DNA from 3 places in the Streptomyces sp. NPDC005728 genome. Region 2 is predicted to be linked to each of the others. Evidence: riboswitches for the same ligand, from Rfam matches in the RefSeq annotation. Region 2 holds a riboswitch; each other region holds the start of a gene.
What was found. Region 2 has a riboswitch for thiamine pyrophosphate ahead of ABZ471_RS02515 (thiamine ABC transporter substrate-binding protein). Riboswitches for the same ligand answer to the same signal wherever they lie in the genome.
Positions count from the first base shown of each region.

Region 1 (3,268 bases), on a different contig from region 2:
CGGTCACGGAATCTAGCCTGCCATCCACCACTGACAGTAGGAAGCCAGGCCCGGCCACCTGGGAGTACGCGCCTAGTCGGCGATGGCCTCCTTGAGGGGGCGGGCCGGGTCGGCCAGGACCTCGGGATCCAGGCGGCGGCCGGCCTCGATCAGCCGTCGGCCCTGGGCCAGGTCGCGTGGCCTGCCCACGGCCAGCACGGCCACGAGCCGGTCCTCGCGCAGCCAGCAGACGGTCCAGGCCGGGCCCGACGGGTCGCCGCGCCGGACCGTGCGGTCGGCGGAGGCGTGGTGGCCGGCGTACTGGACGAACCGGCCGAACTGCTCGGACCAGAAGTACGGCACCGGGTCGTAGACCACGGGGGTCTCGCCCAGGATGTTCGCGGCGACCGTGCGCGGGCCCTGCAGGGCGTTGTCCCAGTGGTGGACCAGCAGCCGGGCGCCGTAGCGGGCCGAGGGGAAGGAGGCGCAGTCGCCGACCGCGTACACGTTCTCGACGGAGGTGCGCAGCCGGGCGTCGGCGACGACCTCCCCGTGGGCGCCCAGCTCGATGCCGGAGCCGGCCAGCCAGGCGGTGGCGGGGCGCGCACCGATGCCGACCACGACGGCGCCCGCGGGCAGCCGCGAGCCGTCGGAGAGCACCACCGTGCCGGGCTCGACGCGCTCCACGCGCGCGTGCGTGCGCAGCTCGGCTCCGCTCTCGGCGTACCAGGCGGCCATCGGGGCGGCCACCTCGGGCGGGAGCGCGCCCGCGAGCGGGCGTTCGGCGGCCTCGACGACGGTCACGGTGCAGCCGGCCTCGCGGGCGGCCGTGGCGAACTCGGCGCCGATCCAGCCGGCGCCGACGACCACGATGTCGTGCTGCCGGGCGAGCACCGGCCGCAGCCGGTCGGCGTCGTCCAGGGTGCGCAGCAGATGGACGCCGGGCACGCCCTCGGTGCCCGGCAGCCGGATCGGTTCGGCGCCGGTGGCGAGGACCAGCACGTCGTACGGGACCGGGCCGGCCTCGGTGTCCAGCTCGTGGTCGCCGGTACGCACGCCCAGCACCTCGCAGCCGAGCCGCAGTTCGATGCCGAGCGACTCGAAGTCGACGTCGAAGGCGGAGCCCTCGGCCTTGCCGAGCAGCACGGCCTTGGACAGCGGCGGCCGGTCGTACGGCTGGTGGGGCTCGGCGCCGATCAGCGTGACGGCGCCCGTGAAGCCCTGCTCGCGCAGGGCGACCGCGGTCTGCACCCCGGCCATCCCCGCGCCCACGACGACCACGCGCCGTCCCTGTGACGTGCCCTGCTGCGGTGTCTGCTCGCTCACCCGATCACCATAGTCAACTGACAAATCGTCAGTCAGCGGGCGTGCTCAGTGACCTGTTCCACAACGCTCGTCCCGGACCCCGGCTGCGACTCCCACTCCCAGGTCTCCTCCAGCCGCACCCGCCCGTCCGGCAGCTCCACGACCGTCGAGGCGCAGTGCCCCGAGGAGGTGGTCCCGTCGTGCTTGAGCTGCACGTACCGGAAGTCGAGCCGGTCGCCCCGCCGGGTGCCGATCAGATGGCCGCGCACGACGTCACCGCCGGTGTACTCGGCCCAGATCTCGCCGTCCTGCTCGTGGTACGCGAACCGGGTGCGCGTACCCACCTGACCTGGGGATTGGTCCGCCACGGGGGCCAGGATCAGTCCGTCGAGCGAGCGGGCCATGGACAGGGGCTCCCTTACAAGCGTGGTGCTCCGCGGGCTAGGGTGGCCACCGTACAAGCACTCGCGGGAGCCCGGACGCACCGGGCTGAGAGGGAGGCTGGCGGCCTCCGACCGTACGAACCTGATCCGGGTCATGCCGGCGAAGGGAGGGGCTGGACGCCCATGTCGTCACGTACGTCCGACGTCCTCGTCATCGGGGGCGGAATCATCGGCCTGGTCACGGCCTGGCGTGCCGCGCAGCGCGGGCTCGCCACGGCCGTGGTGGACCCCGAGCCCGGCGGCGGCGCCGCGCGGGTTGCGGCGGGGATGCTGGCCGCCGTCACGGAACTGCACTACGGCGAGGAGACGCTGCTCGCCCTGAACCTGGAATCCGCCCGCCGCTACCCGGACTTCGCGGCCGAGCTGACCGAGCTGACCGGCCACGACCTCGGCTACCGGCAGTGCGGCACGCTTGCGGTCGCCCTCGATGCCGACGACCGCGCGCACCTGCGCGAACTGCACGCGCTCCAGCGGCGTTCGGGCCTGGCGTCGGAGTGGCTCTCCGGACGGGAGTGCCGGCGCCTGGAGCCGATGCTCGCGCCCGGGGTGCGCGGCGGGCTGCGAGTGGACGGGGACCACCAGATCGATCCGAGGCGACTGGCGTCGGCCCTGGTGGCCGCATGCGAGCGGGCCGGGGTGGTGTTCCACCGGTCGTGGGCCGAGCGGCTCGACGTCGCGGGTGACCGGGCCGCCGGGGTCACCACCACCGACGGCACCCGGCTGGGCGCGGAGCAGGTCGTGCTCGCTGGCGGCAGCCTGAGCGGGCGTCTGACGGGCGTCCCGGACGACGTACTGCCCCCGGTGCGGCCGGTGAAGGGGCAGGTGCTGCGGCTGACCGTGCCGCGCCGGTACGCGCCCTTCCTGAGCCGTACCGTGCGGGCGGTGGTGCGCGGCAGCCAGGTCTACCTGGTGCCGCGGGAGAACGGCGAGCTGGTCGTCGGCGCGACCAGCGAGGAGCTGGGCTGGGACACCACGGTGACCGCGGGCGGCGTGTACGAGCTGCTGCGCGACGCCCACGAGCTGGTGCCGGGTATCACCGAGCTGCCCCTCACCGAGACCCGGGCGGGACTGCGCCCCGGCTCCCCCGACAACGCGCCGCTGCTCGGCCCGTCCGGGTTCGACGGGCTGCTGCTGGCCACCGGGCACTACCGCAACGGGGTGCTGCTCACGCCGGTCACCGGGGATGTGATGGCTGAGGTGCTGGTCACCGGTGAGCTGCCGGAGCAGGCCCGTCCGTTCACGCCGAAGCGCTTCGGCGACGTTCTCGTGGAGCCGTCCGTATGACCATCGCCGTCACCATTTCCGTGAACGGGGCGCGCCACCAGGTCGCCCCGGGCACCGCCCTGGACGCCCTCGTGAAGACCCTCACCGCGGCGCCCTCCGGGGTGGCAGCCGCAGTCAACGAAACCGTCGTCCCGCGCGCGCAGTGGGCGGCCACGGCCCTCGCCGAGGGCGACCGCGTCGAAGTCCTCACCGCCGTACAAGGAGGCTGACCCATGGCCGACGATCCCTTCGTCCTCGGCGGTGTGCCCCTCGGCTCC
Region 1 is NZ_JBEXYL010000070.1:43,372-46,639, reverse strand. Features, by position in the region: gene ABZ471_RS34460 (Rv2175c family DNA-binding protein) at 1-7, opposite strand, end outside; gene ABZ471_RS34455 (FAD-dependent oxidoreductase) at 73-1,305, opposite strand; gene ABZ471_RS34450 (hypothetical protein) at 1,338-1,688, opposite strand; TPP riboswitch at 1,742-1,853, shown strand; gene thiO (glycine oxidase ThiO) at 1,851-3,011, shown strand; gene thiS (sulfur carrier protein ThiS) at 3,008-3,220, shown strand; gene ABZ471_RS34435 (thiazole synthase) at 3,224-3,268, shown strand, end outside.
Region 1: another riboswitch for thiamine pyrophosphate. It lies ahead of thiO (glycine oxidase ThiO); the one in region 2 lies ahead of ABZ471_RS02515 (thiamine ABC transporter substrate-binding protein).

Region 2 (3,268 bases):
AGTCCAGGCGGGCGAAGACATAGGCGGCGGGCAGGGCGAGCAGCAGGGTGAGCGCGGTGGAGGCGAGCGCCTGCCAGGTGGTGAACCACAGCACGTGCCGGATGTCCGGCTGTGTGACGACATCCGCCATGCGCCCGAACTGCCAGACGCCGTCCGTCTTCAGCCCGCGCGCGACGATCGCGGCGACGGGCCAGGCGAAGAAGACGGCGAAGAACGCGACGGGCAGAGCCATGAGCCCCAGCCGCGCCGCGCTCCCGCGCGTCCGCCCTTCGGCTACTTCAGTACGAGCGACGTCCACGACTTGACCCACTGGTCGCGGTTGGCGGCGATCTTGCCGGGGGCCATGGTCTCCGGGTTCTTGGCGGCCGGGCCGTACTCGGTGAAGTCGGCGGGCACCGCGGCACCCTGCACCACCGGGTACACGAACATGTTCAGCGGCATGTCCTGCTGGAACTGCTTGGAGAGCAGGAAGTCGATGAACGCCTTGCCGCCCTTGGTGTTCCGGGCGTTGCTCAGCAGCCCGGCGAACTCGATCTGCCGGAAGCAGGTGCCGGTCGCGACGCCGGTCGGTGCGGTGCTCGGCCGCTTCTTGGCGTAGATCACCTCGGCGGGCGGGGAGGAGGCGTAGGACACCACGAGCGGACGGTCGCCACCGGCCTTCTTCCCTTCGGACGAGCCGGAGAACTCCTGGCGGTAGGCCTGCTCCCAGCCGTCGACGACCTTGACGCCGTTGGCCTTGAGCTTCTTCCAGTAGTCCTGCCACCCTCCCCCACTCTCGGCTTCGCTCGAGCGGGAGGTGCCCCCATCCCCGTACTGCGCGGCGCTGCCGAGCAGGAAGCCGAGGCCGGGCGAGGAGGTGGCCGCGTTCTCGGTGACGAGGAGGTTCTTGTACTCCGGCTTGGCGAGGTCGGCGAAGGACTGCGGCGGGGTCAGCTTGTGCTCGCTGAAGTAGGCCTTGTCGTAGTTGACGCAGATGTCGCCGTAGTCGACGGGCGTGACCCGGTGCTTGTCCTTGTCGAGCTGGTAGGCGGCACCGGCGGTGTCCAGGCCCTTCGCCGTGTACGGCTGGAAGAGACCGTTGTCGAGGGCACGGGACAGCAGGGTGTTGTCGACGCCGAAGAAGACGTCGCCCTGCGGGTTGTCCTTGGTCAGGATCGCCTTGTTGACGGCCTGCCCGGCGTCACCGTCCTCCAGGACCCTGACCGTGTAGCCGGACTGCTTCTCGAAGTCCTTGAGTACGTTCTTGGAGACGGCCCACGAGTTGTGGCTGACAAGGGTCACGGTCTTGGAGTCCGTGGAACCCTTGGTGTCCGTCGATCCGCACGCGGACAGGGTGACGAGGCCGAGCCCTATCGTCACGGCCACGAGGGTCTTGTTGTGCACTGGATGTCCTCCTGGGGGTTGGCCAGGAAGAACGCGGCCCCGCCCGGGCACGGACCCGGGCAGGGCGCAACAGCATGAGTGATGACCGAACTTCCTACCCAGAATGACCTGGGCAAGGTTCAGAGGGTCTGCGGCCCGATTGCCGCACTCTCAGCGCTGTGGCGCTCCCCTGTCGGAATATGAAGATGTTGTTGGCGTGGAAAGATTACCGCTCGGTGGCCGCCAGCTGACCACACGCCCCGTCGATCTCCTGCCCACGGGTGTCCCGGACGGTCACGGGCACCCCGTGGGCGGCGATCGCCTCGACGAACGCCTTCTCGTCCTCGGGCCGGGAGGCGGTCCACTTCGACCCCGGCGTGGGGTTCAGCGGAATCAGGTTGACGTGCACGGGCTTGCCCTTGAGCAGCCGCCCGAGCCGGTCACCTCGCCAGGCCTGGTCGTTGATGTCGCGGATCAGCGCGTACTCGATCGACAGCCGGCGCCCGGACTTCTCCACGTACTCGAAGCCGGCGTCCAGCACCTCGCGCACCTTCCATCGCGTGTTCACGGGGACGAGGGTGTCGCGCAGTTCGTCGTCGGGCGCGTGCAGGGAGATCGCGAGCCGGCACTTGAGGCCCTCGTCGGCGAGCCGGTGGACGGCGGGCACGAGCCCGACCGTCGACACCGTGATGCCGCGCTGGGAGAGCCCGAGGCCGTCCGGAGCGGGATCGGTGAGCGCCCGGATGGCTCCCACGACCCGGTTGTAGTTGGCGAGCGGCTCCCCCATCCCCATGAAGACGATGTTGGACAGCCGCGCCGGCCCTCCGGGCACCTCGCCGTCCCGCAGAGCCCGCATCCCGTCGACGATCTGGTGGACGATCTCGGCGGTCGACAGATTCCGGTCGAGCCCCGCCTGCCCGGTGGCGCAGAAGGGACAGTTCATCCCGCACCCGGCCTGGGAACTGATGCACATCGTCACCCGGTCCGGGTACCGCATCAGCACCGACTCGACGAGCGTGCCGTCGAACAGCTTCCACAGCGTCTTGCGCGTCGTCCCCTCGTCGGTCGACAGATGCCGCACGACGGTCATCAGCTCCGGGAACAGCGCCTCGCGCAGCCTGTCCCGCGAGCCGGCCGGGATGTCCGTCCACTGCTCGGGGTCGTGCGCGTACCGCGCGAAGTAGTGCTGCGAGAGCTGCTTGGCACGGAACGGCTTCTCACCGATCTCGGCCACCGCGTCCTTGCGCTGGGCGGGCGTGAGGTCGGCGAGATGCCGCGGCGGCTTCTTGGCTCCGCGCGGGGCGACGAAAGTGAGTTCTCCGGGCTTAGGCATGGCTGTACCAGTGTCGCAGATCAAACTCGGTGACCTGCGGCTGCCGCCTGCTACGACTGTCGTTAGTAGGCATCATCGGTCGCTGCTGAGCGGCCTCGGACGGCCCAGGGACGGCCCAGGGGCGATCACTCGTGGGCCGCCCGCCACTCGTCGAGCCGGACCCTGACCTGGTGGTTGTAGGCGTGCCAGAAGACCTCACCACTGACGGAGGCCCCGAGGGGCGGAAGATCCATCTCCTGCGGCATGGCCGTGATCTCCGCCAGTGCTATGGCGTCCGGCACGCCATCCATACGTATGAAGACCCCGAAGCGCCGGCGACCGATGACCTCTCCGGTGATCTGGGTCCCGACAGGCAGGGTTGTGACGGTTGCCGCCCAGCGCTCCCGCACTGCGTCCGCGGCCAGCACTTCAGGGCCCGTGAGCCACCCGTACTCATCCATCGACAGATCAGGACGCAGCGCGGCCAGAGCCTCAGAGGCGGCCCGAGCTTCGCTGAGGATTCGCCGCTGGGCGCGATCGCTCCACGGGTCGCCCCACACCGAGGCGTGCCCCGACAACGTCGCCCAGACCGGC
Region 2 is NZ_JBEXYL010000002.1:155,681-158,948, reverse strand. Features, by position in the region: gene ABZ471_RS02520 (iron ABC transporter permease) at 1-232, opposite strand, end outside; gene ABZ471_RS02515 (thiamine ABC transporter substrate-binding protein) at 274-1,383, opposite strand; TPP riboswitch at 1,457-1,564, opposite strand; gene rlmN (23S rRNA (adenine(2503)-C(2))-methyltransferase RlmN) at 1,589-2,695, opposite strand; gene ABZ471_RS02505 (hypothetical protein) at 2,821-3,268, opposite strand, start outside.

Region 3 (3,268 bases), on a different contig from region 2:
CGCTGGCCGACTTCGACGCCCACCTCGACGAGGCCCTGGACCGCATCCTGGCCGAGGAGCAGAGCGCCGGCTGAAGCGTTACGGCAACGGAGGCGCCGGGCGCTCCGCCGTGCCGTGTGAGACTGCGCAGGAACGCTTCTTCAATGGGTTTCCGGCCGGCAGGGCCCGCTCACCGCTTCCGGCGGCGGCCTCTGCCGCCGCGCGCCGGAGCGGGCTGGGCACCAGCAGGGGCCGCCGTGTCCGGTGCCGGCCGGTCGGCCGACACCACCAGCGCGGCGAGGGCGGTGGTCACCGGGACCGAGGCGACCAGGCCGATCGAGCCCACCAGCGTGCGCACGATCTCCTCGGCCACCAGCTCGCTGTTGGCGACCGTGCCCACGCTGCTCTGCGCGATCGAGAACAGCAGCAGCAGCGGCAGCGCGGCACCGGCGTAGGCGAGCACGAGGGTGTTGACCACGGAGGCGATGTGGTCACGGCCGATCCGGATGCCCGCCCGGTACAGCCCGCGCCAGCCCATCGCCGGATTGGCCTCGTGCAGCTCCCAGACCGCCGACGTCTGCGTCACCGTCACATCGTCCAGGACACCCAGCGAGCCGATGATGACGCCGGCCAGCAGCAGACCGCTCATGTCGATCGACGGATACAGGCCGTGGATCAGACCGGTGTTGTCGTCCGTGTTGCCGGTGAGCGCGGCCCAGTCGATGAACTCCGAGCCGAGGAAGCCGATCAGCAGCAGGGAGACCAGCGTGCCGAGCACCGCGACCGACGTACGGGCCGACAGCCCATGGCACATGTAGAGCGCGATGAGCATGATCGCGCTCGACCCGACGACGGCCACCAGCAGTGGATTCGACCCCTGCAGGATCGCGGGCAGGATGAAGAGCGTCAGCACCATGAAGCTCACGGCCAGTGCGACCAGCGCCATGACACCGCGCATCCGGCCCACCACCACGACGGCGAGCGCGAAGATCCCCGCGAGCAGCGCCATCGGGAACTTACGGTTCACATCGGTCACGGAGTACTGCAGGTCCTTCGGCGCCGAGGGCTCGTAGGCGACCACGACCTCCTCGCCCTGGCGCAACTGCCGTGACTGGTCGGGCTGCACGATCTCGGTGAACGTACGGCCCTTGTCGTTTCCGGTGTCGACGCGGATCGTCGCCTTCTTGCAGGTGCCGTTCGCCTCCTGCTGCGCGGAATTGCCCTCGGCGGTGGAGGTGTCGCCCGTCGGGGTGTCCCCCGAGGCGTTCACCGACTTGCAGCTCACCTCGATGACCTTGGTGACCGTGGCCTGCTGCGTCTGGCGGTCGAAGCCCACGCCGGTGCGCTCGTGCGACGGGGCCCCTCCGGGCCACAGCAGGACCAGGCCGACCACGACCGCAGCCGTGAACGGGATCAGGATCGCCGCGATGACCTTGCGCAGATGCTTCGAGACGGGCGCGGCGGGTCCATGGCTGTGGCTGTGACCGTGCGTGTGGCCATGTCCATCGCCCGGGCCGGGGCCATGCGGATGCCCGTGGCTGCCGCCGGTACCCGACGCGTGGAGGTGCCCGTGCCCCTGAGCCTGCCCGGGGCTGTGGCCGGTTCTCTGGCCGGGCTGCAGGGGCCCGTGGCCGTCGGCGGCACCGCTGCTGCCGTGGGGAGCCCGGCCGGGCCCTTCACCGCCTCCGTGGCCGTCATGGCCGTGTCCGCCGCCCTGTCCGGAGCCGCCTCCGCGCGGCGGCTCGGGGGGCGGGTACGGGTACTGCTCCGTCGTGGTCACCGCCAGATCATCGCAAGAACGGTAGGGGCCCTCTGTTCACCGCGCCCGAATTGACGCTAGCGTGGAGCCACCTTTGCACACGCGGGAGCTCGGAGCACCGGGCTGAGAGGGCGCTGACCTCCGTATTCGCGATGTTTCACGTGGAACGTGGTTTCACGGGAAACATCGACAGACGGAAACCGCTGCGTCGACCGCCGAACCTGTTACCGGGTAATGCCGGCGTAGGGAGTAGGTCTCATGACCAACAAGGACGCACGCACGCCTGCCTCCGTCCAGGACGAGAAGTCCCAGGAGGCCGGGAAGTCCATCGGCTGGCACAAGGCGTACGTCGAGGGCACCCGCCCCGACCTGCGCGTGCCTGTCCGTCAGGTGCACCTCACCAACGGGCAGTCGGTCACGCTGTACGACACATCGGGCCCGTACACCGATCCGCTCGTCGATACCGATGTCCGCAGGGGCCTGCCGCCGCTGCGGGAGACTTGGATCATCGCCCGCGGCGACACCGAGGAGTACGCGGGCCGTCCCGTCCGCCCCGAGGACGACGGGATCAAGCACACCTCGCCGCGCGGCGGGCTGCGCAATCTGGACGCGGTCTTCCCCGGGCGCCCGCGTCAGCCGCGCCGGGGCCGTGACGGCAAGGCGGTCACGCAGCTCGCGTACGCGCGCCAGGGCGAGATCACGCCCGAGATGGAGTACGTGGCCATTCGGGAGAACGTCTCTCCCGAGGTGGTCCGCGAGGAGATCGCCGCGGGCCGTGCGGTGCTGCCGGCCAACGTCAACCACCCGGAGATCGAGCCGATGATCATCGGCAAGCGGTTCCTGGTGAAGGTCAACGCCAACATCGGCAACTCCGCGGTCACCTCCTCCATCGAGGAGGAGGTCGAGAAGATGACGTGGGCGACCCGCTGGGGCGCCGACACGGTCATGGACCTCTCCACCGGCCGCAACATCCACACGACCCGCGAGTGGGTGCTGCGCAACTCCCCCGTCCCCATCGGCACGGTGCCGCTCTACCAGGCGCTGGAGAAGGTCGACGGCAGGGCCGAGGAACTGACCTGGGAGATCTACAAGGACACCGTCATCGAGCAGGCCGAGCAGGGCGTGGACTACATGACCGTCCACGCGGGCGTGCGCCTGCCGTACGTGCCGCTCACGGCCAACCGCAAGACCGGCATCGTCTCGCGCGGCGGCTCGATCATGGCCGCGTGGTGCCTGGCGCACCACAGGGAATCGTTCCTGTACGAGAACTTCGAGGAGCTCTGCGAGATTCTCGCCGCCTACGACGTCACGTACTCGCTCGGCGACGGCCTCAGGCCGGGCTCGATCGCGGACGCCAACGACGAGGCGCAGTTCGCGGAGTTGCGGACGCTCGGGGAACTCAACACGATCGCCAAGCGTTTCAACGTACAGACCATGATCGAGGGCCCGGGCCACGTCCCGATGCACAAGATCAAGGAGAACATCGACCTTCAGCAGGAGATCTGCGATGAAGCTCCGTTCTATACGCTC
Region 3 is NZ_JBEXYL010000023.1:83,529-86,796, reverse strand. Features, by position in the region: gene ABZ471_RS17990 (SsgA family sporulation/cell division regulator) at 1-74, shown strand, start outside; gene ABZ471_RS17985 (YibE/F family protein) at 170-1,759, opposite strand; TPP riboswitch at 1,831-2,004, shown strand; gene thiC (phosphomethylpyrimidine synthase ThiC) at 1,997-3,268, shown strand, end outside.
Region 3: another riboswitch for thiamine pyrophosphate. It lies ahead of thiC (phosphomethylpyrimidine synthase ThiC); the one in region 2 lies ahead of ABZ471_RS02515 (thiamine ABC transporter substrate-binding protein).